2 linked regions of the Methylovirgula sp. 4M-Z18 genome follow. The protein of the gene in region 1 interacts with the protein of each later gene in a pairwise test. Links are inferred from orthologs where the notes say so. Each region holds a gene or a part of one and is shown in the gene's direction. Other genes may lie near its edges. The genes, in order: V9T28_RS10475 and ptsN.

Region 1 (16,171 bases):
CTCACTCGCCTTAGGCTCATCAGAGCCTTTCAACGTTTGAAGCAACGAGCGTGACCTAAAGTCCCGGTTGATCCGCTTCCCCTTCCGCGCCCCCCCACCTGGAAGAGCGGGCGAAATCTGAAGTGGTTGCGCGATGGGTTGCCCCGTTCGCTTCATTCACCATAACCTTTCGGGCAGAAAAACCAAAATGAGTTTTGGACCTCAAATTCCAATTTATGTCCTTTTCCGGGCCATGTTGCACAAAAGCAACTAGTCGCACCACCGCACCGCATCGCGGCAGCTTACATGTTGTTTTCAAAGGGAAAAATTTTACCCTTTATTAACCTTTCTCCACTTGGAGAGCTGTCACAAACGCTGTTTTGTGACGCCCCGCGGGCCGCTTGCCTTGTCTCATCGCCCCAGTCGCCGAGCGGAGCCTTTGCCCGCGCGATTCTCCATACTCGGGGCGAGACATCCAGGGCGCGCCTCTGCTCCGCGCCAAAGGCACAGAGACACAATGTATTTATATGGAGGGGCCCTGTGTCGCGGATCGGGGCGAGATAGGTGACGTGTCGGTTTGCGGCGACGACCTTGCGGAAGAAGCAATCATTCCTGAGCCGAGAAGGCCGTTTCTCGCCGCCGATACACAATACAACTATTAATAAGGACTCGTCGGCACGGATGGCGCCGCCCGTTCCCGTCGGGTGGCTGCGCCGGAACGCCGCGCCGCGTGGGTATCGTCGTGAGGCATCCTTGCCGCGCCGGCGCGGCCGATCTTTATACTTTCCTTATACCCATCCTTACACTCCCCTATCGAAGCCTTACGGGCTTTCGGGGCATGAGTGCGCCTGGATCATCCCCAGGAGACTTCCATGTCAGATCTCATTTACATTCTCTTGCCCGTCGCGCTTTTCGCGCTGATGGGCCTTTACGCCGTCGCTTGCGACCGGCTCTGAGGAAAAAGCCATGTTCGATCCCATTCTCGGACTCGTCGTGGCGGCAGGCCTTGGCCTCTACCTCGTCTACACCCTGATCCGTCCCGAAAAATTTTAAGGTGCTGCCGTGACCCTCAATGGTTGGCTGCAAATCGCCATCACCCTCCTCCTGGTGCTCGGTGCGGCTGTGCCGCTCGGCGCCTATATCGTCAAAGTGCTCGCCGGCGAGCGCACATGGCTTTCTCCCGTCTTCTCGCCTGTCGAACGCGGCTTTTACAAAGTCGCCGGCGTCGATTCGTCGCGCGAGCAGAGCTGGTTGACCTATACGATGGCCATGCTGGCCTTCAGCGTCGTCAGCTATCTGACGTTCTACGCCCTGCAGCGCCTGCAGTATTATCTGCCGCTCAATCCGCAGGGCTTTACCGGCGTCGAACCCGGCCTCGCCTTCAACACATCGATCAGCTTCATCACCAATACGAACTGGCAAAACTATGCCGGCGAACAGACGATGGCCCATGTCGTCCAGATGCTCGGCCTCACCGTGCACAACTTCCTGTCCGCCTCGGCAGGTCTGGCGCTTGCCTTCACGCTGGTGCGCGCCTTCGCACGTTCCGAAGCGACGACAGTCGGTAACTTTTGGGTCGATCTGACCCGGGTCACCTTGTATGTGATGCTGCCGCTTTCGATTGTCGTCGCCCTGCTGCTGGTTTTCGGCGGTACGCCGCAGACCTTGCTCGGCTCCGTCGATGCCAAGACGCTGGAAGGCGCGACGCAGACCATCGCGCTCGGTCCGGTCGCGAGCCAGGAGGCAATCAAGGAACTCGGCACCAACGGTGGCGGATTCTTCAATGCCAATTCGGCTCATCCGTTCGAAAATCCGAATGCCCTCACGACCATGCTGGAGATCTGGTCGCTTCTGGTCATTCCGGTCGCTACCGTCTTCGCCTTTGGCCGTGCGCTGAGGGATCAACGGCAGGGCCGTGCCATTCTGGCGACGATGTTCATCATCCTGCTGGTCGGCGTCTTCACCATCTACTGGGCGGAAACCTCGGGCAACCCGTTGCTGACCGCGCTCGGCGTCGACCCGGCGCAGGGCAATATGGAAGGCAAGGAAGTCCGTATCGGCCAGGCCATGACCGCGCTATTCGCCGCGGGCACGACCGGCACCAGCACGGGTGCGGTCGTCGCGATGCACGATTCGTTCACGCCGATCGGTGGCCTCGTCCCGATGTTCAACATGCTGCTCGGCTGTATTTCGCCTGGCGGCGTCGGCGCCGGTCTTTACGGCTTCCTTGTCGTGGTCGTCATTGCCGTCTTCGTTGCCGGCCTGATGGTGGGCCGCACCCCGGAATACCTGGGCAAGAAGATCGAAGCGCGCGAAATGAAGCTCGCGATGTTCGCCGTGCTGATCTATCCGGCTCTGGTGCTTGGCTTCACCGCTGCGTCCTTGATGCTGCAGACTGGTCTCGACAGCCTTGGTAACAGTGGCCCGCATGGCCTGAGCGAAGTGCTCTATGCCTTCGCCTCGACCAATGCCAACAACGGTTCGGCCTTCGCCGGGCTCAACGGCAACACGCCGTGGTTCAACACGACGCTCGGCATCGTGATGTTCTTCGGCCGCTTCTGCTACCTTATCCCGGTCATGGCTTTGGCCGGTTCGCTGGCAGCGAAAAAGAGGGCTCCGGCTTCGGCAGGCACCTTCCCCACGCATGGTCCCTTGTTCGTCGGCTTGCTGCTCGGCGTCATCGTGATCCTGTACATGCTGCAATATTTCCCCGCTCTCGCCCTTGGACCGATCGTCGAGCATTACCTGATGCTCGGTGGCAAGGCTTTCTGATCGGAGCATTCGTTCAAATGTCACACCCTAAAGCTCCCGGCCTCTTCGATATGGGCATTATCAAACGTGCCTCGATCGATGCCGTCATCAAACTCAACCCGAAACACCTCGCCCGCAATCCGGTGATTTTCGTCACCGAAGTCGTGTCGGCGGTCGTGGCCTTCTTCTTCGTCCGCGATCTTGTCACGGGTACGGGCTCGCCCCTGTTCACGGGACAAATCGCCGCTTGGCTGTGGTTCACGGTGCTTTTCGCCAATTTCGCCGAAGCGGTGGCCGAAGGCCGCGGCAAGGCGCAAGCCGACGCGCTGCGCAAAACGCGCACCGACACGGTGGCAAAGAGGCTGATCGACCCCGACAACAAGAACGGCATGGCGCCGGTCATTCAAAAGGTGTCGGCGCTCGACTTGAAAGTCGGCGACGTCGTCCTGGTCGAAGCCGGCGATCTGATCCCCGGCGACGGCGAAATCATCGAAGGCATTGCCTCGGTGAACGAATCGGCCATCACGGGCGAATCCGCACCGGTCATCCGCGAATCCGGTGGCGACCGCTCGGCCGTGACCGGCGGCACGACGGTTCTGTCGGACCAGATCAAGGTGCGGATCACGGCCGCGGCCGGTTCGACCTTCATCGACCGGATGATCGCCCTGGTCGAAGGTGCGGAACGCCAGAAGACGCCGAACGAATTGGCGCTGTCGATCCTGCTGTCGGGCCTGACCATTATCTTCCTGATCGTCTGCGTCACGCTGTGGCCGCTCGCGTCCTATTCGGGTTCGATCCTGGATGTGACCGTGCTGATTGCGCTCCTCGTGTGTCTCATCCCGACGACCATCGGCGGCCTCCTCTCGGCCATCGGTATTGCCGGCATGGATCGTCTCATCCGCTTCAACGTCATCGCGACCTCGGGCCGCGCGGTCGAAGCCGCGGGCGACGTCGACACGCTGCTGCTCGACAAGACCGGCACGATCACCTTCGGCAACCGCATGGCGGACGAATTCCTGCCCGTCACTGGCGTCGCCGAAGACGAACTCGCCAAGGTCAGCCTCTTGGCCTCGCTTTCGGACGAGACGCCGGAAGGCCGCTCCATCGTTGCGCTAGCCAAAAGCAAATACGGCTTGGCCGAGCCTGACCTCAGCAAGAGTGCGGTCACCAATATCCCCTTCACCGCGCAAACCCGCGTTTCGGGCATCGACATCGAAGGCCGTCAGGTTCGCAAAGGCGCGGTGGACTCGGTGCTCAAGCTTGCAGGTTATAGCCAGGAGAATGCACCGGCGCAGTTCCGCCAGGCCGTAGACCGGATTTCCCGTGCCGGCGGCACGCCGCTCGCGGTGTCGGAAAACAATCGGCTGCTGGGCGTCATTCACTTGAAAGACATTGTGAAGCCCGACATCAAGGATCGTTTCGCCGCTCTGCGCGCCATGGGCATCAAAACGGTGATGGTGACCGGCGACAATCCGATCACCGCGGCGGCAATCGCGTCGGAAGCGGGCGTCGACGATTTCATCGCCCAGGCCACGCCGGAAGACAAGCTCGCCTACATCCGCCAGGAACAGCAAGGTGGCCGTCTGATCGCCATGTGCGGCGACGGCACCAACGACGCCCCTGCCCTGGCGCAAGCCGACGTCGGTGTCGCGATGCAGACCGGCACGCAGGCAGCGCGTGAAGCGGGCAACATGGTCGATCTTGATTCCGATCCGACCAAGCTGATCGAGATCGTCGAAATCGGCAAGCAATTGCTGATGACGCGCGGCTCGCTCACGACGTTCTCGATCGCCAACGACGTGGCAAAGTATTTTGCCATCATCCCGGCGCTGTTCGTCGTGACCTACCCCGCGCTCGGCGCGCTCAACGTCATGCATCTCGCGTCGGCAAATTCGGCGATCCTCTCGGCCGTGATTTTCAATGCTCTGATCATCATTGCCCTGATCCCGTTGGCTCTGAAGGGCGTCGCCTATCGGCCGGTCGGCGCGGCGGCGCTCTTGCGGCGCAACCTGCTGATCTACGGCGTCGGCGGCATCATCGTGCCGTTCATCGGCATCAAGGCGATCGACATGATCGTCTCGACCTTGCACCTCGCCTAAGGAGTTTCGGAACCATGTTAAAACAACTCCGCCCCGCGATCGTCATCACCGTGTTGTTCACGGTGCTGACGGGGCTTATCTACCCGCTGGTGATCACCGGCATATCGCAAGCCGCGATGAGCAATGCGGCTAATGGCAGTCAGATCATCGTGAACGGGACTGTCGTCGGCTCTTCGCTGATCGGCCAGAACTTCACCAAGGACAGCTATTTCCATAGCCGTCCGTCGGCGACGCAGGCGCAGGATCCGGCGCATCCCGACGATCCGTCCAAGACCGTGGATGCGCCTTACAATGCCGACAATTCGACCGGCTCGAACCTAGGCCCGACCTCGCAAAAGCTGGTCGACCGCGTGAAGGCCGATATCGATGCCAAGCATCAGGCCGGCATCGCCGGCGCCATGCCGGCGGATTCCGTGACGACCTCGGCATCTGGGCTCGATCCGGACATTTCGCCGGAATATGCGCTTGCGCAGGTTCCCGTCGTCGCCAAGGCACGCAATCTGCCCGAGGATAAAGTGAAGGAACTCGTCGACGCCCATATCGAGGGACGTGCACTCGGCATCTTCGGCGAACCGAAGGTCAATGTCCTCGCACTCAATATGGCCCTTGATGACGTAAAATAAGCAGACAGACATGCATGCGAACAGGATCGCGGGCCGCTCGCCCGCGATCCTGTGTTTTATTGACCTGATCGGTGATACAAAGACGACATGTCGAAGCCCGAGCGCCAGAACGAACGCCGCCCCGATCCCGATGCGCTGCTGGCACTCGCCGGCAAGGAGAAGCGCGGCAAGCTGAAAGTGTTTCTGGGCGCGGCGCCCGGCGTCGGCAAAACCTATGCGATGCTGCAAAACGCCAAGCGGCTCAAACAGGACGGCATCGATGTCGTCATCGGCCTTGTCGAAACCCATGGCCGCACTGAGACGGCGGCGTTGATCGAAGGCTTGGAGATCCTGCCCCGGCGGCGCGTCTCCTATAAAGACCGGATCATCGAGGAATTCGATATCGACGGCGCTCTGGCCCGTCGCCCGAAACTCATCGTCGTCGACGAACTTGCCCATACCAACGCTCCCGAAAGCCGCCATCCCAAACGCTGGCAGGATGTCGAGGAATTACTCGACGCGGGCATCGACGTCTGGACCGCGCTCAACATCCAGCATCTCGAAAGCCTCGCCGACGTCGTCTCTTCCGTCACGTCGGTCGCGGTGCGCGAGACGGTGCCGGACAAAGTGCTGCAGGAAGCCGAAGATGTGGTGCTGGTCGATATCACGCCGGCGGAACTCATCGAGCGTCTCAAGGAAGGCAAAGTCTATCTGCCGGAGACAGCGCGCCGCGCCTCACAAAACTTCTTCACGCCGCGCAATCTCACCGCGTTGCGCGAACTCGCTCTGCGCCGCACCGCCGATCGCGTCGACGACCAAATGGTCGACTATTTGCGGCAAAGCGCGATCGAAGGACCGTGGCGCACGTCGGAGCGCTTGCTCGCCTGCATCGGCCCCGATCCTTTGTCCGAACTCGTGGTGCGCACCACCAGCCGTCTCGCCACCAGCCTGAATGCAAGCTGGCTCGTCATTCATGCGACGCGGCCGGGCGAGGAAGAAGGCGATTCCGATCGGATCAAACGCATCGACGACACGCTGCGCCTCGCGGAGCGCCTCGGCGGCGAAACGCAACGGCTGACGGGGCGCGACCTTGCGAATGAAGTGCTGCGCTTCGCGCGGCGCGAAAACATCACGCAGATCGTTCTCGGCCGCTCGGGCGCCGGCACGTTCAAACGTCTGATGCACCGCTCGCTCACAGACGAAATCGTGCGCAGCGCAACCGATGTCGGCATCCATATCGTGTGCGGCGAGAACGTCAAAATCCCGCTGCGCCATCGCCTATTGCGCTGGCCGATGCGGAGCGATTTGCTGAGCGGCGTGGTCGCCCCTGTGGTGTCGGTCGCGCTGGCGGTCGGCGTCGGCGAGATCATCAGTCACTGGTTTAAATTGCCGAATCTGGAGATGATTTTTCTCACCGCGGTGCTGTTCTGTGCGGTGCGTTTTGGTCTGTGGTCGGCCGTCGCCTCGTCGCTTCTGTCGTTCCTCGCCTACAACTTCTTCTTCATCCCGCCCATTTATACGTTCACCATCGCCGAACCGAATGAATTGTTCGCGCTCATCATTTTTTTGGTCGTGGCTATTTTCACCGGTTCGCTTGCCGGCCGCGTCCGCGATCAATCGGAAACGGTCTACAAACGCGCGCAGGCAACCCAATCGCTGTACGAATTTTCGCGCAAACTGTCCGGCACCGGAAACCTCGACGACGTGCTTTGGGCCGCCGCGGCGCACATGCACAAAACACTTGGCGGCCGCATCGTCTTGCTAATCCCCAAGGATGGCGAGTTGCAGGTGAGCGCGGCCTGGCCGCCGACCGATGAATTGAGCGCCGGCGAGGCGGTGGCCGCGCGATGGGCTTTCGACAAGGGCGAAGCCGCCGGCTGGCTCACCGGTACGCTGCCGAATGTCCGCTTTCAGTTTCGCCCCCTCGCGACGTCACGTGGCGCCCTTGCCGTATGCGGCGTCGATCCGGAGGACCACACCCATCCGCTTTCGGCGGAGGACGAACGCACGCTGACCTCATTGCTCGAACAGACGGCGATCGCCATCGACCGTTCGCTGCTGGTTGGCGAAGCGGTCAAGGCCGCGGCGCTCGAGCAGAACGAGGCGCTGCGCAGCACGCTTCTTTCGTCGCTGTCGCACGATTTGCGCACGCCGCTGGCCTCGATCACCGGTGCCGTCACCTCGCTGCGCCAGCTTGGCGATAAAATGCCGCCAAACGATCGCCAAGACCTGCTCGCGTCGATCGAGGAAGAATCGGGACGGCTCACCCGGTTCGTCGGCAATTTGCTCGACATGTCGCGCATCGAGTCCGGCGCGATCAAGGTGAAACGCGATTGGGTCGATGTCGCCGATGTCGTGCGCGCGGCCGTCGAGCGCGCGCAGAAGATCTTCCCCAATTGGTCCGTATCGGTCAGCATCGCCCCCAATCTTCCCTTCATTCGGGGCGACGCCAGTCTGCTCGCGCAAGTTCTGTTCAACCTGCTGGACAACGCGCGTAAATATGGCGGCGATACGGGTGCCAGCGTGCATGCCCGCGCCGAGGACAGGGAAGTGGTCGTCAGCGTGACGGACGAAGGTGTAGGCGTGAAACCCGGCGATTTGGAACGGATCTTTGAGAAATTCTATCGCGGCGGACGCGCCGACGGGCGGAAGGCCGGCACCGGCTTGGGCCTGTCGATCGCCCGCGGCTTGACCGAGGCCATGGGCGGGACAATCGCGGCGCAGAGCCCTGCAGTGCGCCGCCGCGGTACGCGCGTCCTGATGCGTTTTCCCGCCGCCGAAACACCGCCTGATCCCGAGGTCGCCGTATGAAAGAGATTCGCGTTCTGGTCGTCGACGACGAAGCGCAAATCCAGCGCTTTCTCAAACCGGCGCTCACCGCCTCCAACTACGAGGTACTCAGCGCCGAAACGGGCCATGAGGCGCTGCGGCTCGCTGCGACACAAGCGCCAGACATTGTCATGCTCGACCTTGGACTGCCGGACATGGATGGCAAGGAGGTGCTGCGCGGGATCCGGCAATTTTCGCAGATTCCTGTAATCATTCTCTCGGCACGGGATCGCGAAGCCGAAAAAATCGCGGCGCTCGATCTGGGCGCCGACGATTATGTCGAAAAGCCGTTCAGCATCGGCGAATTGATGGCGCGCGTGCGCACGGCCTTGCGGCATGTCTCACACAGTGCGGCCGAGAAAACCCGGGTCGAGATTGAAGGTCTTGTCGTCGACACGTTGAAGCGCACCGTCACCAAACGCGGCATCCCGGTCAAGCTCACGCCAAAAGAATATGATTTGCTGGTCGTGCTTGTGCGCCACTCGGGCCGCGTGATCACGCACGGGCAGATCTTGAGCCAGGTTTGGGGTCCCGCACATAAGGACGACACGCAATATTTGCGGGTCTTCATCGGCCAATTGCGGGCCAAGATCGAAGATGACCCAACGGCCCCGAAAATCATCATGACCGAGCCCGGTGTCGGCTATCGCCTGACCGAGCCAGAAGCCGACTGAGCGCTACGACGGCTTGGCCGCCACATGCCGCATCGAAATGGGTTACATGTAAACCATTGATAATGCGCCATAGTCTATTTTTGGCGCCTGCCCGAGAAGGCCGTCACCTGAAAAGTGTCGATGGCTCTCATTTTTATGTGTTAATTTTGAGCGGAATTCCGCTTCCCTTGCCGTCATTCCCGTGTCATGAAAAAGGAAACATTGCGGCAAAATCTGGTGTAACTAATGTGTCCACCAGGCAACTGCGGTAACGATCAAGGGTCCGAATCGGTCAGGAAGCACCGTTTTGCCAAATCCCTTGCGGATAGCTTCCGAGCTATTTAGTTTACACATGGACTATTTAGTCCAAATCGGCAAGATGGCAGCAAGATAAGGCGGAACGCGCTGCATGCCATGATGGGGGGACAATTGTCACAAGATCCGAACACATTGACCGGCAACGGATTTGATCTTGCAACTGCGACGTCGCTGAGTTCCTCCGCGTTGCAGCAGTTGCTGTCCGTCGACATCGTGCGGACTCTGGGCGCACCCGCGCCGAGCCTCTCCCCTTGCACGTTCCTGCTTTATGCGGGCGATAATGACGCGGGCACGGCGGCCAATCTCGGATTGGCCCAGTACAGCTATCACATGGTGATGACCTCGTTCCGCTCGGTTTTGCGCCACTTCGGCATGGTGCGCATTGTGACCGACCCGTCCCGGGAAGTGGATGAAATCTATCTCGAATGCCGGGCGCGCGGCGAGACCTGTCTCTTCCTTTCCTTTGGCCCTCCGCATCTGATGACACTCGGGTTGCGCTGTCCGACTGTACCGGTCGTTGCATGGGAATTTGGCACCATCCCCGATCAGATCTGGGATGACGAACCGCTGAACGATTGGCGTTACGGGTTGCGCGCCGCAGGCAAGATCATTTTGCTGTCGCATTTTGCCGCCAAGGCGGTTCGCGATGCCATGGGCGCGACCTTCCCCGCCGTTGCGCTGCCGCCGCCTGTGTTCGACCGGATAGGCAAAGCTGGCCCTGCCCGCAAGCTGAATGAAACGGCATCGGTCGCCATTGACGGTTTCGTCTGGGACAGCCGTATCGACCCGTTCGCGTTGGGCGCCCCGATCCCGTCACCACCGAGGCCACGGGAGAAGGAAGGGCTTGTCTCGCAGGGCCACCACACGCCCGGCACCCATGCGGTCACACCCGCTGCAGACACCTCGCGCAAGACCTTGCGCAGGCGGATCGGACTGACATTGCGTTTTGCCTTGTCATGGTACCGCGAAGCCGTACGCGATCTTCTGCCACCCCCGATCACGCGGCTGATCGGCCATCTGGGCGGCATGGCACGCCATACGCTCGACTGGTGGCGCGGCGTCGGTATGGCGGACCGGCCGAGCCTGCGGCGCAGATTGCAGATCTCCAAACATTATGCGCTGCGCTGGTATCGTGAAGCCGTGGCAGACGGGTTGCCGCCGCAATCGGCTCGGAAGCTCTCGCGTGTTGTCGAATGGCTGGACCGCACGACGCAGCAGCCAGCCGCGGCAGAGGCCTCTAGGCCCATGGCGCCGATCGTGCCACCGTCCCTGCATCGGACCGAGGACGAGCCGATGGCGCACGAGGCATTCGCGGTGCCGGACCTGGCGCCGGCCTCAATCTATCCCAATGATCTGCCCGAACTGCGGCAAGAGGAGCAACGGGCCTTGGTGCAACTCGACGGACTGGTTTTCACGTCCGTCTTCTCGCCCAAGGACGGCCGCAAGAACTGGCAGGATTTGCTGACCGCCTTTTGCACCGTATTCAGCGATCGGCCGGATGCGACTCTCGTCCTTAAAATGATCGGCCGCGAGACGGGATACTGGTGGGGCGCATTGCATGATATCGTCAGCCGGCTGCCGGCGTTTTCATGCCGCGTCGTAGTGTTGCACGGCTATCTCGAAAAGGCCGATTATCATAAGCTGATCGAAGCCAGCCATTTCATCGCCAATACGTCGCTTGCCGAAGGCCTCTGCCTGCCGCTGGTCGAGTTCATGTCGGCAGGGCGGCCGGCGATCTCGCCGCGCCACACGGCAATGGCGGATTATATTGCCCCCGAAAACGCGATCATCGTGCAGTCGTCCGAAGAATATTGCAGTTGGCCGCACGACCCGCGCAACGTGCTCGACTCGAGCCGCCATCGGATCGAATGGCCCTCCGTTTGCGCGGCGCTCGAGGAAGCGTACCGTTTGCTGACCGAGGATCAGGCCCGTTACGAATCGATGGCGCGCGAGGCCCGAAAAACCATGCGCGCATTTTGTTCGGACGATGTCATCGCACCGCAACTCGCCGGCTTCCTTGGCCTTGGTGACGACGCGGTCCGTGCCGCCGGCTTTGCGCCGGGGAAGGAGGGTGTCGGCGAATGCTGATCCTCGCCTATTCTTCCTACAATGCCGGAACGATCGATACCAATTACGGCCGCCCGGAATATAGCTATTGGTTCGTGCGCAAAGCCTTCTCGCGGATATTGGAACGCTTTGGCGTCGTCATTCCCATCGGCGATGCCGAGCGTGACGTCGAGGCCGTCGCGCAAAACGCTGCGGCACAGGGCGATCGCGGCATCTACCTGTCGTTCGACTCGGTCTACAAGACGGTGTTTCCCAAGACGTGCCCGACAGTGCCGGTTTTTGCCTGGGAGTTCGACACGATTCCACACGAGGTGTGGGATGACGAACCGCGCCATGATTGGACGATGGTCCTGGCAAAGGCCGGCTGCGCCATCACCCACAGTTCATTCACGGTTGGGGTGGTTCGACGCGCCCTCGGCGACGATTTTCCGATCTGGAGCATTCCAGCGCCGGTCTATGCGGGCGCGGTGCGGCATTTGAGTTCAGCGCGCGGCTATCAGCCGCCGACAGAACTCAAATTCAGCGCGACTGTCATCGACGTGAATACGATTGATCTTGGCCCTTATATTTATCAGCGAAAGGATCGCGACGGCCCTGCAGCGCTGCAGTCGGAGATCGCCAAACTGAAGATGCCGACACGCATTTCGATCCACGGTGTCGTCTACAGTTCGGTCTTCAATCCGCTCGACGGCCGGAAGAACTGGAACGATATGCTGATGGGTTTCATCCGCGCGTTCCGCAACACGCCCGACGCCACGCTCATTCTGAAGCTCACCCATGTCGACGGCGCCGACGCCCTGATGCGTTTGCTCAGCGACGTTGCCAAAGTGGGGCCGTTCCGCTGCCGGATCCTGCTGATCCACGGCATGTTGCCGCAGGACGAGTACGATGCGCTGATGGCGGCAACAAGCTATGGGGTCAATACGTCGAACGGCGAAGGGCAATGTCTGCCGCTGATGGAATATATGTCCGCCGGCAGGCCCGCCATTTCGCCACGACATACGGCCATGCTCGACTACATCACCGACGAGAATGCCTTTGTCCTGCGGACGACCGAAGAGCCCACCTGGTGGCCGCACGACCCGCGCCGCGCCCTGCGCTGCCGGCGCAACCGGCTCGATTTTCCGACCCTTCTCGAGGCCTATCGCAAAAGCTATGAAGTCGCGTCGAACGGCGCCACCTACGCCCGCATGTCGGCCGCGGCGACCGAAGCGCAAAGACTTTATTGCGGCGACGACGTGGTCATGGCGCGGTTTGCCGAAGTCCTGAACCACACGGCCGGCATGGCGAAGCAGCCCAAACCGGCAAGCGGCAAACGCTCCGTCCGCTCCCGGACGCACGAGGCGGCCGATGTGGTCTGAAGCGCGGCTAGAACCGTGGCCCGTAGCGACTTCGGCGAGGGCTACAGCGGTCCCCCGAGAGCGAAATCTCGACATCGAGGTGTTACGCGCCGTTGCAATCGTGGGCGTGATTCTGCACCATTTCACGGGATTCGGATCTCTCCTGGCGCGGGAGCATGCGTCACTGCAGTGGATCGATCGGCAGGTCCAGTATTGGACCGGTGTGGACCTGTTCTTTGCGATCTCCGGCTACGTCATCGCGAGGAGCCTCGTACCGGCGCTTTCGGCGCACAAAGATTGGTCGGGCTTTTGGCGCGAAGCCGGTGCTTTCTGGATTCGCCGCGCGTTCCGCCTGCTGCCGTCATCTTGGCTGTGGCTCGCTGTTCTTCTATTGGCTTCTTTCACCTTCAATAGCCTGTGGATTTTCGACCACCCGGTCTTCGGCGGGCCGTGGAACAACCTCCACGCCACCGTAGCTGCGGTCGGGTTCTATTATAATTTCTTCGAGGCATCCGCCTTCGAGCATCACAAATTTGCGGCGTCTTTCGCTTGGTGGAGCCTATCGCTCGAAGAGCAATTCTATTTGCTTTTGCCCGTCGTTGCGTTTTGGCTACGGAAGCGTTTATGGATCGCCTTATTCACGATCATAGCCTTGGCCATCTACATTGAACACGCGACCCCCCTGACCATGGTGTTGCGGCCGGAGGCAATCTGCCTTGGCGTGCTCATCGCGTTATGGGAGATGAGTCCAAGCTGGGCGATCGCGGATCGGCTTTGCCAAAAGCTGCCGCCGCAGCTCCGGACAGCTTTGATTCTCTGTCTCTTGTTTTTGCTCGGATTCATCGGAACGCTCGGACCCTACACGCACCGCATCCCGTACATAGCAATCGTCAGTGCGCTGCTGGTCATCATAGCTGCGCAAAACCGCGGCTATCTGATCCCGCCTGGCGTCGCCAAGACCGTGGCGCTTTGGATCGGATCGCGTTCTTACGGGCTATATCTGATCCATGCGGCAGCGTTTCTGGGCGCGAAGGAATTGTGCTATCGCCTGACGGGCGATGTCTTCGACAGCTTCGTCGTGCCGGTTGGCATGATCGCCCTCTTGGTTTTCGTCGAGTTGAATTGGCGTTATGTGGAGACGCCGATGCGCCGCTATGGCGCGCGCCTCGCGCAAAGGTTCCGCGACGGCAAAAAGGTCAGGAGTTAGACATGTCAAAGGCCGCTCAGGATATTCTCGGGCATGTCGAAACTTTGGTTGGAGACGCCGGCAAAGCGCCGCCGGCCGCCTTTCAACCGACCATCGACCCGTTTCTCATCGGCCTTTACGACAGTACGTTGAGCGGCTGGTATCGTGCCGAGCAAAAGGAGCTTTTCCTAGGCTTTCCGATCAGTCCCGAAGACGTCGTGCTCGACGTCGGCTGCGGCGACGGCGGCAACATGAATCTTTGCGCCGACATCGGCGCCCATGTCATCCTCGCCGACATCGATGCCAACGAAATCGCCATCGGAAAGGAACGGCTGAGCAAGAGCAACGCGCGCAAGCTCGAAGCCTATGTCACGGATTCCGACCCGCTGCCCCTACGCGACGGCACGGCCTCGCGCGTCGTGTGCATGGAAACCCTGGAACATGTCGACGATCCGGCGCAGATCATGGCGGAGTTGGTGCGTGTCGGTCAGAAAGGCGCCCTCTACCTGCTCACCGTCCCCGACCCGGTCGCCGAGAATCTGCAAAAGCCCCTGGCAGCGCCCTACTACTGGCAAAAACCCAATCACCTGCGCATTTTCGAACGAGAAGAATTCGCGAAACTCGTGACAGACGCCGGCCTCGTGATCGAGAACCGGTATTATTACGGCTTCTACTGGTCGATTTGGTGGCTGCTGTTTTGGCAGTGCGACGTTCCGGTCGATGCGCCTTATCATCCGGTCCTCGACAATTGGGCCCAAACCTGGAAGGCGCTGCTCGACTCAAAAAATGGCCTGCGGACGAAGCGCATCCTCGACCGGTTTCTGCCAAAGCACCAGATCATCCTCGCGCGTAAACCCTAAACATCGGGCGGCGGCGTCAGGTCGCCGCTTCGGCCTCGCGGTTCGCCTTATAGCCGCTCATCGCCACCCCCGTCGCCGGTGACAGGAGGGCGCACACCGGCGCGGCGAGAATGGAAATGCCCGTCACACCGATGAAGGCCGCCGAAAAATCGGCCGGCGTCGAATGCACGTCGTGATTGACGGTGCGCGCCAGCATCAACATGAGGCTGCCCGCGCAAATGCCGAACGACAGCATGAGCTGCTGGAACGTCGTGTAGAAACTGTTGGCCGACGAGGTGCGGTCGGCAGGCACGTCGTCGTAGGCCACCGTATTATAGGCGGTGAATTGCAACGACATGGAGAAGCCGCACACCAGCAGAACCGCGAAAATCGCCCAGTGCGGCCAATTCGGCCGGAAGGTCGCGCAGGCCGCGTAGAGCAGGCTCGAAAAAACCGAGTTCCAGAGCAACGTATTGCGGAAACCGTAGCGGTGCAGAATCGGCTTGGCGGCCACTTTCATCAGGATCGAGCCGCAGGCCGTGGCAAAGGTCAGCAGGCCGCTTTGCGCCGCCGACATGCCGAACCCGATCTGCATCATCAGCGGCAGCAGAAACGGTTGGGCGCCCTGGGTGATCCGCGAGAGCGACCCGGCGATCACGGAAATGCGGAAGCTCTTGATCCGCATGAGCGACAGATCGAGGATCGGTTCGATCTCGCGGCTGCGCCGGGCATGAACAATATAGGCCGCGCCGCTGACGAGGCCGGCCACGATGCAGACAATCGCGATCGGCGCCTCTTCCGCCGTGCCGCGGCTGGTCATCTCGAAGCCGAAGAGGAGGGCTGCAAGCGATATGCCCGACAGAACGAAGCCGGCCATGTCGAAGCGCTCTTTCGAGTCTTCCGAAAGATTGGGGATGAACACTTGCGTCAATGCGAGGCCGAGCAGGCTGATCGGCAGATTGATGTAGAAAATCCAGCGCCAGTTAAAATTGCTGACAATGAAGCCGCCAACCGGCGGGCCAACGATCGGGCCGATGAGCGCGGGCACCAGCAACCAGCCCATGGCGGACACAAGGTCCTTCTTCTCGACCGTGCGCAGCAGCACGAGCCGCCCGACGGGCACCATCATCGCCCCGCCGGCGCCCTGCAGCAGCCTTGCTGCGACGAGAGCCGAGAGGCTGCCCGCCTGCGCACAGAACAACGAACCGAGCATGAAGATCACGATCGAGATCGAGAACACGGTGCGGGAGCCGTACCGGTCGGCCGCCCTGCCGCTGGCCGGAATCAGCACCGCCAGGCTGAGCAGATAAGAGGTCAAGGCAATACTCATATGGGCCGCCGAAACGCCGAAGGAACTCGCCATGGTCGGCAGCGCCGTCGCTAGGACGGTGGAATCGAGCTGCTCCATGAACATAGCCGTGGCTATAATGAGGGCGGTAATTCTGAAATTTGACCCGACGCTTCGCGGCGCCGCGTCGACAAGAGTCTGCGACATGGGAGCGGCAATT
Region 2 (15,709 bases), 2.2 Mb from region 1 along the record:
GACGCACCAGCATGCCGGCATGGCCGAACATGTCGGCATAGGCATGCGGCGAATATTCGATCTCGTGTCCGGCCCGCGCCAAGGCGCGCGCGACACCGGACTCGAACCGGCTTTCGAGTTTGACCGAGAAGCTGTCCGCGCCCCAGGTGCGGCCGTAGAGAAACCGCGGCGCGTCGAGCGCGGCGGCGACATTGGTTCCGCTTAAGTAGCGCGACAGAATCTGCGCCTGGAATTGCGGCTGTCCGTCGCCGCCCATCGAGCCATACGAGATCACACGACCGTCATCGCACAGGGCGAGCGGCGGGTTGAGCGTGTGGAACGGCCGCCGTCCCGGACGCAGCGTGTTCAGCGCCTGCGGATCAAGCGAGAAAGACATGCCGCGGTTCTGCATCAGCACGCCGGTGCGCGGCAACACGCAGCCCGAGCCATATTCCCAATAGATCGATTGGATATAGGAGACGGCCAGGCCGTCGGCGCCGATCGCGCCCATCCAGATCGTGTCGCCTTTGTGGGGCCGCACCGGCACGCTGGCCGTGCGCGACATGTCGATCATTTCGGCCTCCTGGCCTAAGCTGTCCGCGGTGAGAAGGGATTTGGGATCTTCCACCAAATGCGCAAAATCGATGCAGACGCGGTCGCGGATCGCATAGGCGCGCTTGGTCGCCTCGATCAAGCCGTGCGTATGGGCGAAGGAGTCGGGACCGCCGTCTTTTTTGAGCCGGGCGAAAATGCCGAGTAGGATGAGGCTCGCGAGCCCTTGCGTCGGCGGCGGCGAATTGTAGAGCGAAATATCCTTTTGCCGCAGGGTGAGCGGCGCGCGCCAGCAGGCTTCGTAGCGGCGCAGATCCTCGCGCGTGACGGCCGAGCCGATCTTCTCCAGATCGGCCGCAAGCTCGCGCGCGACGTCGCCGCGGTAGAAATCGGCAAGCCCGGCATGGGCCAGTTGGTCCAGCGTCGCGCCGAGGGCCGGATAATGCCGCACCGTGCCGGCGTCCGGGACCTTGCCGTCGATCAGGAACGTCTCGCGAAAGCCCGGTGCGCTTACAAGGCTCTCCCATTCGTCGGTGGGATAGCGTGCTTCGGATGGTGAGACCGGGCAACCTTTCCGCGCCTGCTCAGCTGCATGCGACAGCAAGTCCTTGAGCGGCAGCCGCCCGCCGCGCGCCTGCGCCATGTCGAGCGCCTGAATCCAGCCGCCGATCGCCCCCGGCACCGTCAATGCGGCGTGCGGGCCACGCACGGGAATGCGGTCCAACTCCAGCTTGCGGTAGCGCTCGACCGTCGCCAGCGCGCCAGCGGGGCCGCAGGCCTCGATATAGTGCACTTTGCTGCCCGGCGCGTGGATGAGCCAAAAGGCGTCACCGCCGATCCCGTTCATGTGCGGATAGACCACGGCGATGGTTGCGGCCATGGCCACCATCGCCTCCAGGGCGTTACCGCCTTCTTGCAGAATGGCGAGGCCGGCTTCGGAGGCAAGTCGATGGGGGGCCGCGACGGCGGCCTTTCCGAAAGTATGCGTGTCGGTCACGTTCACGTCCAAATTTGTCGGCAAAACGGGGCTATACCGCAGACGCAGATACTGCGGTTTTTAAGCCCCTCCCTTGCACGGATTCCCGCTATGCTATAGTGCCAGGGAATTAAAATGAAACAGGAGTTTCCCCTTGGCTGGTGGCAGGACGATCATCTGGCGCAACATGCGGACCATCATTGCCCTGTTTTTCCTGGTGGGAACCGAATTCGTCGGCGCCGCCTGGGCGGCGGGCTGGGCCTTGGGCGGCATGTTTCAGCTTGGCCCGACCTTGAGCCATATCTGCGAAATCTCTTTTGCGCTGCTCGGTCTCGTCGCGCTCTATTATTTCCTGCGCACTGCGATCCGGCACGAACCCATTTTCGACTGATCTTTAGCAGGACGGTTCGACCGGCCGCCTCTCGCCCTTAAGACTCTGCATTGCAAGGACAATCATGACTGAGCCGATGGATCGCCGTCATCTGATCAAAGCTGCGGGCGCCTCTTTCGTCGCAGGCCTTGCCGCGTCCGGCGGCACGGCGGCGCTTGCGGCCGAGGGCCTGAAATTCGGGCCGAGCACGCCGTTTTCTTTCGAGGTGCTCAAGGAGCGGGCGGCCGCCATGGCCAGGCAGGATTACGTCGGGCCGGACAAACCGTCGCCAGAGATCCTCGACAAGATCGATTACGAGGCGCACGGCAAGATCCATTACCGCACCGAAATGGCGCTGTTCGCCAACGGTCCGGGCAAATATCCGGTCACGTTCTTCCATCTCGGCAAATTCTTCAAAAAAGCCGTGGGGATGAATGTGGTGACGGGCAATCAGAGCCGCCGGATCATCTACAGCGCGAATTATTTCGACATGCCGGCCGATTCGCCGGCCAAGCAATTGCCGGAAGGCTCTGGTTTCGCCGGTTTCCGTATCCAGGAGCCGCGCGACGGGCGTCTCGACTGGCACAAGAACGATTGGGTCGCGTTTCTCGGCGCGTCCTATTTCCGGGCGATCGGCCAGCTTTACCAATACGGCCTGTCGGCGCGCGGCCTTGCCCTCGATGTCGCGGTGGCCGGCAAGGCGGAAGAATTCCCGGATTTCACCGAATTTTACATCGAGCCGGGCAAAAACGACGGCTCGATCACCGTTTACGCCTTGCTCGACGGCCCGTCGGTGACCGGCGCCTACCGCTTCGTGATGACGCGCAGCAAGGGCGTGATCATGGAGATCGAGCAATCGCTGAATTTGCGCGCCGATATCGCGCGTTTCGGCATCGCACCGCTGACCTCGATGTATTGGTTCTCCGAAACCATGAAGCCGACGGCGATCGACTGGCGTCCCGAAGTGCACGATTCGGATGGTCTGGCCATGTGGACGGGCTCGGGCGAGCGCTTGTGGCGGCCGCTGAACAATCCGCCCCGCATCATGGCCTCGGCCTTCCAGGACATCAACCCGCGCGGTTTCGGCCTGCTGCAGCGGGACCGCGCGTTCGATCATTATCAGGATGGCGTGCATTACGAACGCCGCCCGAGCCTGTGGGTCGAGCCGCTCGCGCCTTGGGGCAAAGGGTCGGTCCAATTGGTCGAAATTCCGACCGACGACGAGATCCACGATAATATCGTCGCCCAATGGGTGCCGGCCGAACCCGCCACGGCTGGGCAGACCTTCAATCTCAAATACCGCCTGTTCTGGCTCGACGGCGAGCCCTATCCGGCGGTGACCCTTGGTATCTGCACCGCGACGCGCCTCGGCAACGGCGGCCAGCCCGGCCAGCCGCGCCCGAAGGGCGTGCGCAAATTCATGATCGAATTCCTCGGCGGCCCGCTGCAGAGCATCCCGTTCGGCGTGAAGCCCGAGGCCGTGCTGTCGGCCTCGCGCGGGACCTTCTCCTACGTCTTTACCGAGGCGGTGCCGGACGGCGTTCCCGGCCATTGGCGCGCGCAATTCGACTTGACGGTGGACGGCTCGGATCCGGTCGAAATGCGCTGTTTCCTGAAGACGGGCGATCGGGTGCTGACCGAGACTTGGCTGTACCAGTACCACCCGTTTTAAGCCCTCACCCTAGGCGAGGGCTTCCAATCGGCGCTCGGCAAGCCATATTAGAGGCACAAATTCTCTCTACCGCCCGGTTGGGGCGCGTTCAGGACTCTTGGAGTTGCCATGTCCGACAAAATTCCCGTCACGGTGCTTACTGGTTATCTGGGCGCCGGCAAGACCACTTTGCTCAACCGGATTCTGTCCGAGCCGCACGGCAAGAAATATGCGGTGATCGTCAATGAGTTCGGCGAAATCGGCATTGACAACGACCTCGTCGTCGGGGCCGATGAGGAAGTGTTCGAGATGAACAACGGCTGCATTTGCTGCACCGTGCGCGGCGACCTCATCCGCATCCTCGAAGGCCTGATGAAGCGCAAGGGCAAGTTCGACGCCATCATCGTCGAGACCACCGGTTTGGCCGATCCGGCCCCGGTCGCGCAGACTTTCTTCGTCGATACCGATGTGCAGAACGCGGCGCGACTCGACGCCGTCGTGACGGTGGCCGACGCCAAATGGCTGGCCGCACGGCTCAAGGACGCGCCCGAAGCGAAGAACCAGATCGCCTTTGCCGATGTGATCCTGCTCAACAAGACCGATCTCGTAAGCCCTGAGGAGCTGCGCGAGGTCGAGGCCCGCATTCGCGCCATCAACCCCTATGCGCGGCTGCACAAGACGGTGAAGGCGCAGGTCGAGCTCGATGCGGTGCTTGGCCGCAATGCGTTCGATCTCGACCGCATCCTCGAGATCGAGCCGGAGTTCTTGCACGCCGACGAGCATGATCACGACCACGATCACGATCATCACCACCATCATGACCATGATCACGGCCACCATCATCACGGCCTCAAACATTATCATGACGAGGACATGCAGTCGGTCGCGCTCGAGATCGAGGGCGATGTCGATGCGGAAAAATTCATGCCCTGGATCAACGATCTGGTGCAGCGCGACGGCCCGTCGATTCTGCGCTCCAAGGGCATTCTCGCCTTCAAGGACGAGCCGCGGCGCTTCGTCTTCCAAGGCGTGCATATGATTTTGGACGGCGACACCCAGCGCCCCTGGCGCGCCGACGAGAAGCGCACGTCGAAAATCGTCTTCATCGGCCGCGACCTGAAGGAAGACGAGATCCGCAAGGGCTTCTTGGCCTGCGCCGCGTGATGAACGGAGCGCGGGCGTCTCGCCCGCAAGGTCGGCCGGCGCTCCATTTCAAATATTCGAGAATTGCTTTATGAGCGGGCGAAACGCCCGCTCTCCGGTTGATCATGTCCCAAACCTCCTCCCTCACCCAAAACGTCGCTCCCATCGCCGCCGGCACCCATGTCGTTGCGGCTGCCTTTCTTGGCCGCACGCCCGTCTTCGCACTGGCGGACGGCCAGGTTCTCTTGGCCGAAATCGGCGACGAAAAGCGGGTCGTGGCCCATGCGGAGGGGGCGATTCTGGTAGCGGCGAGCGACGGCCAGCGTCTTGTTACCGGCGGCGATGACGGCCGCGTGGTAAGCGTGAGCGTCTCCGGCGACATCCAGGACATCGCCGACGAGAAAGGCCGCTGGATCGATGCGCTGGCGTTGCGCGACAGCGGCGAATGCGCGTGGAGCGCCGGCAAGATCGTTCGTGCCCGCGATGCGAAAGGGACGATCGCCGAATGGCAGGCGCCCTCCTCGGTGCGAGGGCTGACCTTCATGCCGAAGGGCTACCGTCTCGCAGCCTCCCATTATAACGGCGTGTCGCTCTGGTTTCCCGCCACCAAGGCGGCGCCCGAAGCCTTGACCTGGAAAGGCTCGCATCTCGATGTGACCACCTCGCCGGACGGTCGTTTTGTGGTGACTTCGATGCAGGAAAACGCCCTGCATGGCTGGCGGGTCGCCGACCGTCAGGACATGCGGATGACCGGCTATCCCTCAAAGCCGCGCTCCTTCAGCTGGTCGCATGACGGCAATTGGCTGGCGACCTCCGGCGCCGAGGCCAGCATCATCTGGCCGTTCCAAGCCAAAAGCGGCCCCATGGGCCAGCAGCCGCGCGAATGCGGCGTGCGTCCGGCCAAAGTCTCGAAAATCGCCTTTCATCCCAAGGCGCTCGTCCTTGCCATCGGCTATGAGGACGGCTGGCTGATGCTGTGCCGTCTGACCGACGCCTCGGAAATCCTGGTGCGGGCGCCGGAGGTCGGCACCGACGCGGGCGAGATCACGGCTCTGTGCTGGGACAAGGACGGCAAGCGCCTGGCGTTCGGCGCGGCGGACGGATTTGCCGGACTTTTGACCTTGCCGTGACCTGGGCGTTTTAGCATTTTTGTCGAAACCCGGCATTCCCCATTACCCGAAGGGCCAATCGGCGATCACACGGCTTTCAGCCGTCCGTCGGCTGTGTTAGAAGGCCGCGATGACCAAAAGCTCCGGCGCGCCGGAAGAACACGAACAGGGGTAAATATGGCCGAACGGCGTTCCGCGTTTTCTTATGAAGATCTGCTCTCCTGCGGCCGCGGCGAATTGTTCGGGCCGGGAAATGCGCAATTGCCGCTTCCCCCCATGCTGATGTTCGATCGGATCACCGAAATCTCCGAGGATGGCGGCGCCCATGGCAAGGGCCATCTGCGCGCCGAATTCGATATCAAGCCGGATCTGTGGTTCTTCGGCTGCCATTTCAAAGGTGATCCCGTCATGCCGGGATGCCTCGGCCTCGATGCGCTGTGGCAGATGACCGGCTTTTTCCTCGGTTGGCTCGGTCTACCGGGCCGCGGCCGGGCGCTCGGCGTCGGCGAGGTGAAATTTAGCGATCAGGTGCTGCCGACCATCAAGAAAGTGGTTTACGGCGTCGATTTCAAGCGCATTTTCAAGGGCAAGCTGGTGCTGGGGATCGCCGACGGTTGGCTCGAGGCTGACGGGAAGCGAATCTACGAGACGAAGGACATGCGCGTGGGTCTGTTCAAGCCCGAAGCCGCTTGAAAAAATCGGGAGTCATGCCGATTTGCCGATACACGGCCGTGAATTTTAGGAGAAGAGTATGAGACGCGTCGTCGTCACCGGCATGGGCATCGTGTCGTCCATCGGGAACAACACGAACGAAGTGCTGGCGAGTTTGCGGGAAGCCAAATCCGGCATCGTGCGGGCCGAAAAATACGCAGAACTCGGCTTTCGCAGCCAGGTGCACGGCGCGCCGACCCTCGACCCGAGCACGATGCTTGACCGCCGTGCGCTGCGCTTTCACGCCCAAGGCACAGCCTGGAACCATGTCGCCATGGACCAGGCCATCGCCGACGCCAATCTTCCCGCCGAACTCGTTTCGCATGAGCGCACCGGCATCATCATGGGCTCGGGCGGCCCCTCGGCCAAAACCTTGGTCGATTCTGCCGACATTGCGCGCAAATCCGGCCCGAAGCGCGTCGGCCCCTTTGCCGTGCCGAAAGCCATGTCGTCGACGGCCTCGGCGACCCTTGCGACCTGGTTCAAGATCAAGGGCATCAATTATTCGATCTCCTCGGCCTGCGCGACGTCCAATCATTGCATCGGCAATGCCTATGAAATGATCCAATGGGGCAAGCAGGATCTGATGTTCGCCGGCGGCTGCGAAGAGCTCGACTGGACCCTGTCGGTGCTGTTCGACGCCATGACCGCGATGTCGTCGAACTTCAACGCGACGCCAGCCGTGGCCTCGCGCGCCTATGACAAGAATCGCGACGGCTTCGTGATTGCCGGCGGCGCGGGTGTGCTCGTGCTCGAGGAATTGGAGCATGCCAAGGCGCGCGGCGCCAAGATCTATGCCGAGCTTGTCGGGTATGGCGCGACTTCGGACGGCTACGATATGGTCGCACCTTCCGGCGAAGGCGCGATCCGCTGCATGAAGCAGGCGCTCGCGACCGTGAAGACGCCGATCGACTACATCAATCCGCATGCGACCTCGACGCCGGTCGGCGATGCCAAGGAGATCGAGGCGATCCGCACGGTGTTCGGCAACGGCGAGAAATGCCCGCCGATCTCGGCAACGAAATCGCTCACCGGTCATTCGCTCGGCGCGACCGGCGTGCAGGAAGCGATCTACTCGCTGTTGATGATGCAGAACGGCTTCATGTGCGAAAGCGCGCATATCGACGAGCTCGATCCGGACTTTGCCGATATGCCGATCCTGCGCGAGCGGCGCGACAACGTGTCCCTGCGCGCGGTCCTCTCCAATTCCTTCGGCTTCGGCGGCACCAACGCCACGCTCATTTTCAAACATATGGATGCATAAGGCGAAATCATAACGATGAACATATCCGAAAAAGGTCTGATGCGCGGCAAGCGCGGCCTCATCATGGGGGTGGCGAACAATCACTCGATCGCTTGGGGCATTGCCAAGGCGGTGGCGGACGAAGGCGCTGAACTCGCCTTCACCTACCAGGGCGAGGCGCTTGGCAAACGCGTGAAACCTTTGGCCGAAAGTCTCGGCGCGTCCTTGGTCATTCCCTGCGACGTTGAAGACATCGCCAGCGTCGACACGGCCTTTGCCGAGCTCGAAAAGGCCTGGGGCACAATCGATTTCGTCGTTCATGCGATCGGCTTTTCGGACAAGAACGAGTTGAAGGGCCGCTATATCGACGCGACCACGCGCGAGAATTTCTCGCGCACCATGGTGATTTCGGCCTTCTCCTTCACCGAGATCGCGCAGCGGGCGCAGAAGCTGATGCCGCACGGCGGTTCGCTGTTGACGTTGACCTATGGCGGCGCAACGCGCGTGATGCCGAATTACAATGTGATGGGCATTGCCAAAGCGGCGCTCGAGGCGAGCGTGCGTTATCTCGCCGGCGATCTCGGGCCGCAGAATATCCGCGTGAACGCGATTTCCGCCGGCCCCATCCGCACGCTGGCAGGCGCCGGCATCGCGGAAGCGCGCGCCATGTACAATTACCAGCGCGCCCACGCGCCGCTGCGCCGCTCGGTGACGATCGAGGATGTCGGCGGTTCGGCGCTTTATTTGCTGAGCGATCTGTCGCACGGCGTGACGGGCGAAATTCATTTCGTCGATTCCGGCTACAACATCATTTCGATGCCGCGGCCCGAGGATTTACGCGCCGAAGAGGTGAGCGAAGAAGCGGCGGAGTAGTTCGTCGCCGTCAGCCAATAAACGCCGTCAGGCCCGATAAATCAGCGCCCATCGCGTCGGCTTTGTCGCCCAATGTTTCGCTGGGCGCTCCAGCGCGATTGGCCCAAAAGGTTGGATAGCCGAAGCACTTCGCGCCAACGGCGTCCCATCCCGCATAAGCGATAAACGCTATGTTCTCGCGTGGCAGTTTGAGTGCATCGGGCGCAAGCGCATAGGCTCTTGGATCGGGCTTATACGTTCGCGCGGCATCGGTGCTTAACACGTGATCGAACAGATCGCGCAGGCCGGGATTGGCGCTGAGACAGCTTTGCAACATCTGTGGCGTCAAGTTGGAAAGTATCGCGGTCCTGACGCCGGTTTGTCGAAGTTTCTGCAGGCTCGGCACCGCGTCTGGCCATGCGGGCATGCAAGAATAGGCCTGCAGCAATTGCTTTTTCTGATTGTCGGCCAGATCGAGTTTTAATGCGTTGGCAGCGAAGGAGAGCGATTGCGCAGTCACGCGCTCGAAATCGGCATATCGCCGCATCAAGACCTGCAACCATGCATATTCGAATTGGTGGGCGCGCCACATTTTAATGAAAGCTTCGCCCTGGCCCGGAAAGAGAATCTCACAAAGCCGGTCTACTGGTCGGGAATCGAAAATAGCGAAAGCGTCAAAAGCAGTGGCTTTATAGGTCAGCCCTTTTCGTGGAGTGCTTAATGTTTTGACGGATGAATGCAGCATGCCCGCGCTCGCCGCGCCGCCAGTCAGAATTTTGCGCCGGCTCATGGTCATGCAATTGAACCGTTGGAGTCGCGGACAAAAACTTGTCGCCACTGCAAGATGCGAAACGATTCACGCAGGCCGCTTGGCCAGAACGGATCGTCATGGACGAGTTGCAAGACCCTATCCGCACTGTCAGCTTCGACCAGCCAGAGCCCACCGGCGCTCTGCTCGTTGGACGTTTCGAGCAGCGGTCCCGCCGCTTGGATATGCTCTCGATGGGCATGCAAAAACGCGAGATGTTCAGGCATCAGACGCCCTCGCGCGCTGGCGCTTTGCAAATTGTCGGTGAAAAGAACGGCATAGAGCATTGGCCTTCTCCTATTTGGCTCCGTCTGGCGTAATGGTTTGGCGGGGTCGAAAAAATCCGTGTTACTGCCGTTCGAATCTGCAAATATGCAGCCCCATGGATTGGGACGATTTGCGTTTTCTGTTGGCGATCGGACGGGCAAGCACGCTTGCTGGTGCCGCGCGTCGCCTGGGTGTCAATCAAACAACTGTCGCGCGCCGTCTCGCGAGCGCCGAAAAGCAGCTCGGCAGCAAGCTTTTCACGCGCGTGGAAGGGAATTTGCATCCAACACCCGCGGGCGAGGCGGCTTTGCAACATGCACGCGCGGTCGAAGAGGAAATCGCTGCATTGAAAGCCGACGCGGGCCGCACGGATGATGCCCCATCTGGCAATGTACGCATCAGCGCCGTCCCGCTCCTCGTCAATCATCTGCTTGCGCCGGCGGCGCCGGATCTCCTGAAGACCTATCCGAAACTGCGTCTCGATTTTCTCGCCGACGGCCGCAATGCGGATCTGCGCAAGGGTGAAGCGGACGTCGCTTTGCGTCTCGGACGGCCGGAAAAAGGCGGCGCACATCTCATGCAGCGCCTTGGCCTCGTGACTTACGCGGCTTATGGCCCCGCGGAGCGGTCCGACGATTCGCCGTGGCTCGTTTATGACGAAAGCTTGAGCCACTTACCGCATGCGCAATGGCTTGCTGCCGCAGCAGAAGTGGCCAATGCGCAAATGGCCTTCAATGACGGAGACGCGATTCTACAGGCGATCGAGGCAGGGGCCGGCCGTTCGCTCGTGCCTTGTTTCATCGGTGATCGGCGCCCGCGTTTGCGGCGTTTGCCGGGTCCGCCGGGCTTGGCGCGCGAACTATGGCTTCTCACCCACGCAAGCCTGCGCCATCAGCAACGGATCGTCATCCTGCGCGATTGGATCGCAACCCTCGTACGGCAAAAATTGAATGGCGCCTAGTTTCGGTGCGTTGAAGAATTTGGCCTAAAATCAAAGACTAAGAGAATAGCGTGGCAAAACTCATGTTGCAGCGCACACATTGACTTCGCCAGCAGACGCTCCTAATCCAGTAGAACAGGGAAAGCGCAAATGAATCTTTCCCTCGGCACGATCCGACTTCGGTGGATTGCCGGTTTCGGTTCGTGCGGTCGAAACAGAAAAGAGAGGGAGCGCGAATGACCTTACGCGTTTCAGGTAAAAACTTCGACATCGGCGAAGCTCTCCGCACACACGTTCAAGATCGCATCGCAGGCGCCATCGGCAAATATTACGAAGGCCGCGTCGGTGGGCACGTGACGCTGGAGCCGGAAGGATCCGGGTATCGGACCGATTGTACGCTGCATTTGTCGTCGGGCATTACACTCCAGGCGGAAGCCTTGGCGCACGAGCCTTATGCAAGTTTCGACCAGGCGGCTGACCGCATCGAAAAGCGTTTGAGCCGATATAAGCGACGTCTGAAAGACCACCACGGACCCAATGGCGTGCACGAGGGCGAGGAGCGCGTGGGCGCGATCATGGCCGCTTATGTGCTGGAAGCGCCGGACGAGGATGCCGACGAAATCCACGATTTCAATCCGGTCGTCGTGGCCGAAAGCACCGCGCGGCTGCGCGAATTGTCAGTGTCCGCTGCCGTGATGGATCTCGATCTGTCTGGTGCCCCGGTCATCGTGTTTCGCCACGCCACCAACGGCCGCGTCAACATCGTCTACCGTAGATCCGATGGCCATGTCGGCTGGATCGATCCCGCCACACCATCCGCGAAAGCGTGAAAGAAAAGCGTGAACTTTTTGGTTCGCGGACATATAAGGACGGGCAAGCGGCATACGTTTTGCCTGTCCAACGCCATATGCCCACCGGGTCAGAGCTCTTATGTCTTTAACTGATATTCTTTCGCCGGACGGCATTTTGCCGTCGCTCAAGGTGAATACCAAGAAGCAGGCCTTGCAGGAGCTCGCGGAACGTGCCGGACTTGTGTCCGGTCTGTCGTCGCGCGAAGTCTTCGACGCCCTGTTGCAGCGGGAGCGACTGGGTTCGACCGGGGTTGGCAACGGAATCGCCATTCCGCACGGAAAATTAGCGAAATGTGCGAAGATTTTCGGCATTTTTGCGCGGCTCGAGCGTCCGATCGATTTCGAGGCCCTCGACGGTCAGCCCGTCGATCTGATCTTCCTGCTGATCGCGCCGGAGGCGGCCGGGGCCGATCACTTGAAGGCGCTCGCCAGTATCGCGCGTGTGCTGCGTGATCCCGCCGTTACGCAGAAGCTGCGGGCGACGCGCGCGACCCCAGCGCTTTATTCAGTTCTCACCCAGTCGCCGTCGTCCAATGCAGCCTGACGGTTTTTCCGCCCTCACCGTGTGCGGTGTCCGTGAGCTGGCCGACCATCGCGCCCGCGGCGTCACCCATGTGCTCTCGCTGATCGATGCCGATTGGCCGGAAATGCAGGCTTTTGCCGATTACGACGACCATCACCGGGTCGTTCTCGAGTTCGACGACATCATCGAGCCCATCGCGGGCAAAATCCTGCCGGCGCAGCAGCATATGGAAGCGATCCTGCGCTTCGGCGAGACGCTCAAATCGGTGAAATTCGACCGCGACGGCCATCTCCTGGTGCATTGCTATATGGGCGTTTCGCGCTCGACCGCCGCCATGGTCACGCTGCTCACCCAGGCTCTGCCCGACGCATCCGAAGAGCATTTGTTCGCCCGGCTGCAGCATATTCGGCCGCAGGCCTGGCCCAATTCGCATATGATCTCCCAGGCCGACCATATGCTCGGCCGTGGCGGGCGGCTGACGCAGGAGCTGCGCCGGCATTATGGCCGCCAATTGCAGCGCGAACCGAATTACCGCACCTGGATGCGGGAACTCGGCCGCGAAAGCGAATTGGCGATGGCAGTTACCCCTTAAGCCCGGTTCTTCCGTTCCCGGATCTCCGCGAACACCTGCGAGGCATCGGCGTCGCTCATGCCGAGCGCGGCTTTCACGGCCGGCTCGTCGGCGCGCAGGAAGGGGTTGGTGGCAAGTTCGAGCGCGATCGTAGTCGGCAACGTCATCTCACCCTTGGCGCGCTGAGTCGCGATTTCGCCGGCGCGGTCTTGCAGCAAACTGTTGTTAGGTTCGATCGTCAACGCGAATTTGGTGTTCGATAGGGTATATTCGTGGCCGCAATAGACTTGCGTCTCGCCCGGCAGGCGCGACAGTTTCGACAGGGATTCCCACATCACCTCCATCGACGTTTCGAACACGCGGCCGCAGCCGAGCGCGAACAAAGTGTCGCCGGCGAACAGCAGATCGTCTTCTTCGAACCAATAGACGATATGGCCGGCGGTGTGGCCCGGCGTCGCGATCACCTTTGCGGCGGTCGCGCCAAAGCGGACGAGATCGTCTTCCTTGACCTCGACGTCGAGCGCGCCGATCTCCTTGGCTTCCGCGGCGGGACCGGTCACTTTGGCGTCCGGAAATTTCGCCTTCAGGGCCGGAATGCCTTCGACGTGATCGGCATGTTTATGGGTGATCAGAATGTCGGTGAGCTGCCAGCCGCGCGCATCGAGGGCGGCGAGGAGCGCCGGGCCGTCCGGCGCATCGAGGGCGGCGGTCGCTCCGGTTTGCGGGTCGTGAATGAGAACGCCAAAATTGTCGGTACGGCAGATGAACTGATGAATCTGGAGCGGCATGAGGGCCTCGAACTGAAGGTCGACGAAGATGCGCCACCAAGCCCCAGGCCCGCGCGCGCGTCAACCATAAATCGTTTGCCCCATTTGCGCGGCCACCCGCTTCATGGGACAATCGGCCATGTCCTTGGATGTGATCGATCTTCGCACCTTTTACGATGCCGCTTTGGGCCGCGTGGCCCAGCGATTCATTCATCGCATTTTGCGCGAACGCTGGAGCAATTGCATCGGCCTTTCGGTGGTGGGGATCGGCTATGCGACGCCATTCTTGAGCGAGTTCCACAAGGAAGCCATGCGCACGCTCGCCTTCATGCCGGCCGCGCAAGGGGTGGTGAATTGGCCGCAATCCGGCCTGTCCGCATCGACGCTGGTCGATATGGAACTGCTGCCGTTGCCCGATAGCTGCATCGACCGGGTTCTGCTGGTGCATGCGCTGGAAGTTGCCGAGCAGCCGAGCGAGGTCCTGTCCGAAATCTGGCGCGTTCTCACCCCCGGCGGCCGGCTGATGATCGTGGCGCCCTCGCGCCGCGGCCTCTGGGCCGGCATGGACAACACGCCGTTCGGGGTCGGCCAGCCCTTTTCCAAAAGCCAGTTGCGCAACTTGATGCGCGACACGTTGTTTTCACCGATTCATTGGCAGGAAGCACTGTTCATCCCTCCGTTCGAGCGCCGGCTCTGGCTCTCAGCGGCCGGTGCCTTCGAGAGGATCGGTAACATGCTGCCCGTGCCGGGGGCCGGCGTCTATGTGGTCGAGGCGACGAAACAGCTCTACCGCCCCGTCGCCATCCGCAAGCTCGCACGGCGCATGTTGCCGAAACTCGAGCCGGCGATCGCCGCGCCGAATGTCGGGATGCACGAGCCCCTCGGCCGCGACGGCCGGCGTCATGACGCAAACGTGAAACGGCCTTGAACGCGGTAGCGCTTGCGCAAAACGGCCGAAGGCCCATTTTATGGACGTTATGCCAAAGGTCGCGAGCAGCGACCTTTGGACCGCTCTTCATTTTTCGCTCTCGCCTTGAAAAGGCGAAAAATGAAGAAAGGAACCGACGCTCACTCTTTGTGAACGTTGGTATTATTTTGAGGAGAAGCGCATGTTCCGTGATGTCTTTCGCGATCTTGAGACCCGCCCGCGGCCGCAGAGCCCTTCGCACGCGGGCTACGATATCGCGCCGCTCAGCGAGGCGGAGGTGGAGCGGCTGGCGCAGGATCTGACGCCCGAGGAGCGGCGCATCCTGCTCAACCACGGCACCGAGCCAAGCTTCTGCGGCGTGCTGCTCGACAACAAGGACAAGGGCACCTACGCCTGCCATTTGTGCGGCCTGCCGCTGTTCCGTTCAGGCGACAAATTCGAGTCGGGCACCGGTTGGCCGAGCTTCTTCAAACCCTATGACCTCGATCATATCCGCTACATCAAGGACACGAGCTACGGCATGTCGCGCACCGAAATCCGCTGCATGCGCTGCGACGGCCATCTCGGCCACGTGTTCCCCGACGGCCCACCGCCGACCTATCATCGCTATTGCATGAATTCGGCGGCGATGGAGTTCTTCCCCGAAGGCACGCAGCCGGTGCAGAAGGCCAAAGCTGCGGCGTAACATATATCGGACCGCGACCGTCCTGGTCGCGGTCCTGTTAACAGTTCACCGCCCCGCGCCATCGATCGTTAGGATCGTTCCGGTCGTATAGGCGGAGCGCGGGGACGCCAGGAATGCCGCCGCATCGGCGATTTCCTCGGGGGTCGCCGCGCGGCCGAAGGGCATTTTTTCCAGATACTCCTGCCAGCGCGAGGCATCGCCAAAATCCTTTTCGGCGCGGCCGCGGAGCATCGTCTCCATGCGGTCGGTCGCAACAGGCCCCGGATTGATGCCGACGGCCCGCATGCCGTCGCGCGGCGCTGAATGGCCGAGGGCACGCGTGAACGCCATCAGTGCGGCATTGCCGCTGCTGCCGGCGATATAATTCGGGTCGAACCTTTCGCCGGCGGTGCCGATGATATTCACAATCACACCGCGGCGTGTTTTCAATTTCGGATAAAGCGCGCGCGTCAAACCGATGAAGCCGAAGACCTTCAAGTCCCACGCGGCGCGCCAGCGCGTATCGTCGATATCGAGCAGCGCGCCGGGCGGAATCGCGCCGGCGTTATTGACCAGAATGTCGAGCGCATCCACGTCGGCGGCGATGCGCTCGATTTCGCCTTGCTGCGCGATGTCGGCGGCAAGCACGCGCACCGGCACATTGTGACGCTGGCGCAGGTTCGCCGCGGTTGCGTCCAACGTCTCGGCATTGCGGGCGACGAGAATGAGGCCGCAGCCCTCCTGCGCCAATCGCATGGCAATCGCCCGGCCAATTCCTTTCGATGCGCCCGTGACAAGCGCCCG

The links.
Region 2: the proteins of V9T28_RS10475 (region 1) and ptsN interact in binary tests that used the Escherichia coli proteins (3 or more experiments, as listed by UniProt). The link is inferred for Methylovirgula sp. 4M-Z18 from one-to-one orthologs.

What each region holds. Positions count from the first base shown.
Region 1 is NZ_CP149574.1:2,249,616-2,265,786, forward strand. Bases 5,154-8,442 are described here. They hold V9T28_RS10475 (sensor histidine kinase), read left to right. Parts: upstream 5,154-5,539; coding sequence 5,540-8,242; downstream 8,243-8,442. Other genes in these bases: kdpC (potassium-transporting ATPase subunit KdpC), read left to right, coding at 5,154-5,452; V9T28_RS10480 (response regulator), read left to right, coding at 8,239-8,442. In the rest of the region: kdpF (K(+)-transporting ATPase subunit F), read left to right, coding at 946-1,032; potassium-transporting ATPase subunit KdpA, read left to right, coding at 1,042-2,751; potassium-transporting ATPase subunit KdpB, read left to right, coding at 2,769-4,829; more of kdpC, read left to right, coding at 4,844-5,153; more of V9T28_RS10480, read left to right, coding at 8,443-8,934; V9T28_RS10485 (glycosyltransferase), read left to right, coding at 9,343-11,319; V9T28_RS10490 (glycosyltransferase), read left to right, coding at 11,313-12,659; V9T28_RS10495 (acyltransferase family protein), read left to right, coding at 12,739-13,845; V9T28_RS10500 (class I SAM-dependent methyltransferase), read left to right, coding at 13,848-14,684; V9T28_RS10505 (DHA2 family efflux MFS transporter permease subunit), read right to left, coding at 14,701-16,158. UniProt on the Escherichia coli protein: Member of the two-component regulatory system KdpD/KdpE involved in the regulation of the kdp operon. KdpD may function as a membrane-associated protein kinase that phosphorylates KdpE in response to environmental signals.
Region 2 is NZ_CP149574.1:4,441,847-4,457,555, reverse strand. Bases 10,437-13,263 are described here. They hold ptsN (PTS IIA-like nitrogen regulatory protein PtsN), read left to right. Parts: upstream 10,437-11,531; coding sequence 11,532-11,996; downstream 11,997-13,263. Other genes in these bases: gloB (hydroxyacylglutathione hydrolase), read right to left, coding at 12,564-13,263; V9T28_RS20520 (tyrosine phosphatase family protein), read left to right, coding at 11,986-12,567; hpf (ribosome hibernation-promoting factor, HPF/YfiA family), read left to right, coding at 10,838-11,431; V9T28_RS20535 (LysR family transcriptional regulator), read left to right, coding at 10,437-10,622. Also shown: V9T28_RS20585 (gamma-glutamyltransferase family protein), read right to left, coding at 1-1,528; V9T28_RS20580 (hypothetical protein), read left to right, coding at 1,662-1,898; V9T28_RS20575 (glucan biosynthesis protein), read left to right, coding at 1,963-3,549; V9T28_RS20570 (CobW family GTP-binding protein), read left to right, coding at 3,658-4,692; V9T28_RS20565 (WD40 repeat domain-containing protein), read left to right, coding at 4,797-5,801; 3-hydroxyacyl-[acyl-carrier-protein] dehydratase FabA, read left to right, coding at 5,958-6,473; fabB (beta-ketoacyl-ACP synthase I), read left to right, coding at 6,532-7,755; enoyl-ACP reductase FabI, read left to right, coding at 7,771-8,607; V9T28_RS20545 (haloacid dehalogenase type II), read right to left, coding at 8,618-9,382; V9T28_RS20540 (YciI family protein), read right to left, coding at 9,379-9,681; more of V9T28_RS20535, read left to right, coding at 9,792-10,436; more of gloB, read right to left, coding at 13,264-13,334; V9T28_RS20510 (class I SAM-dependent methyltransferase), read left to right, coding at 13,453-14,241; peptide-methionine (R)-S-oxide reductase MsrB, read left to right, coding at 14,423-14,926; V9T28_RS20500 (short-chain dehydrogenase/reductase), read right to left, coding at 14,972-15,709. UniProt on the Escherichia coli protein: Seems to have a role in regulating nitrogen assimilation.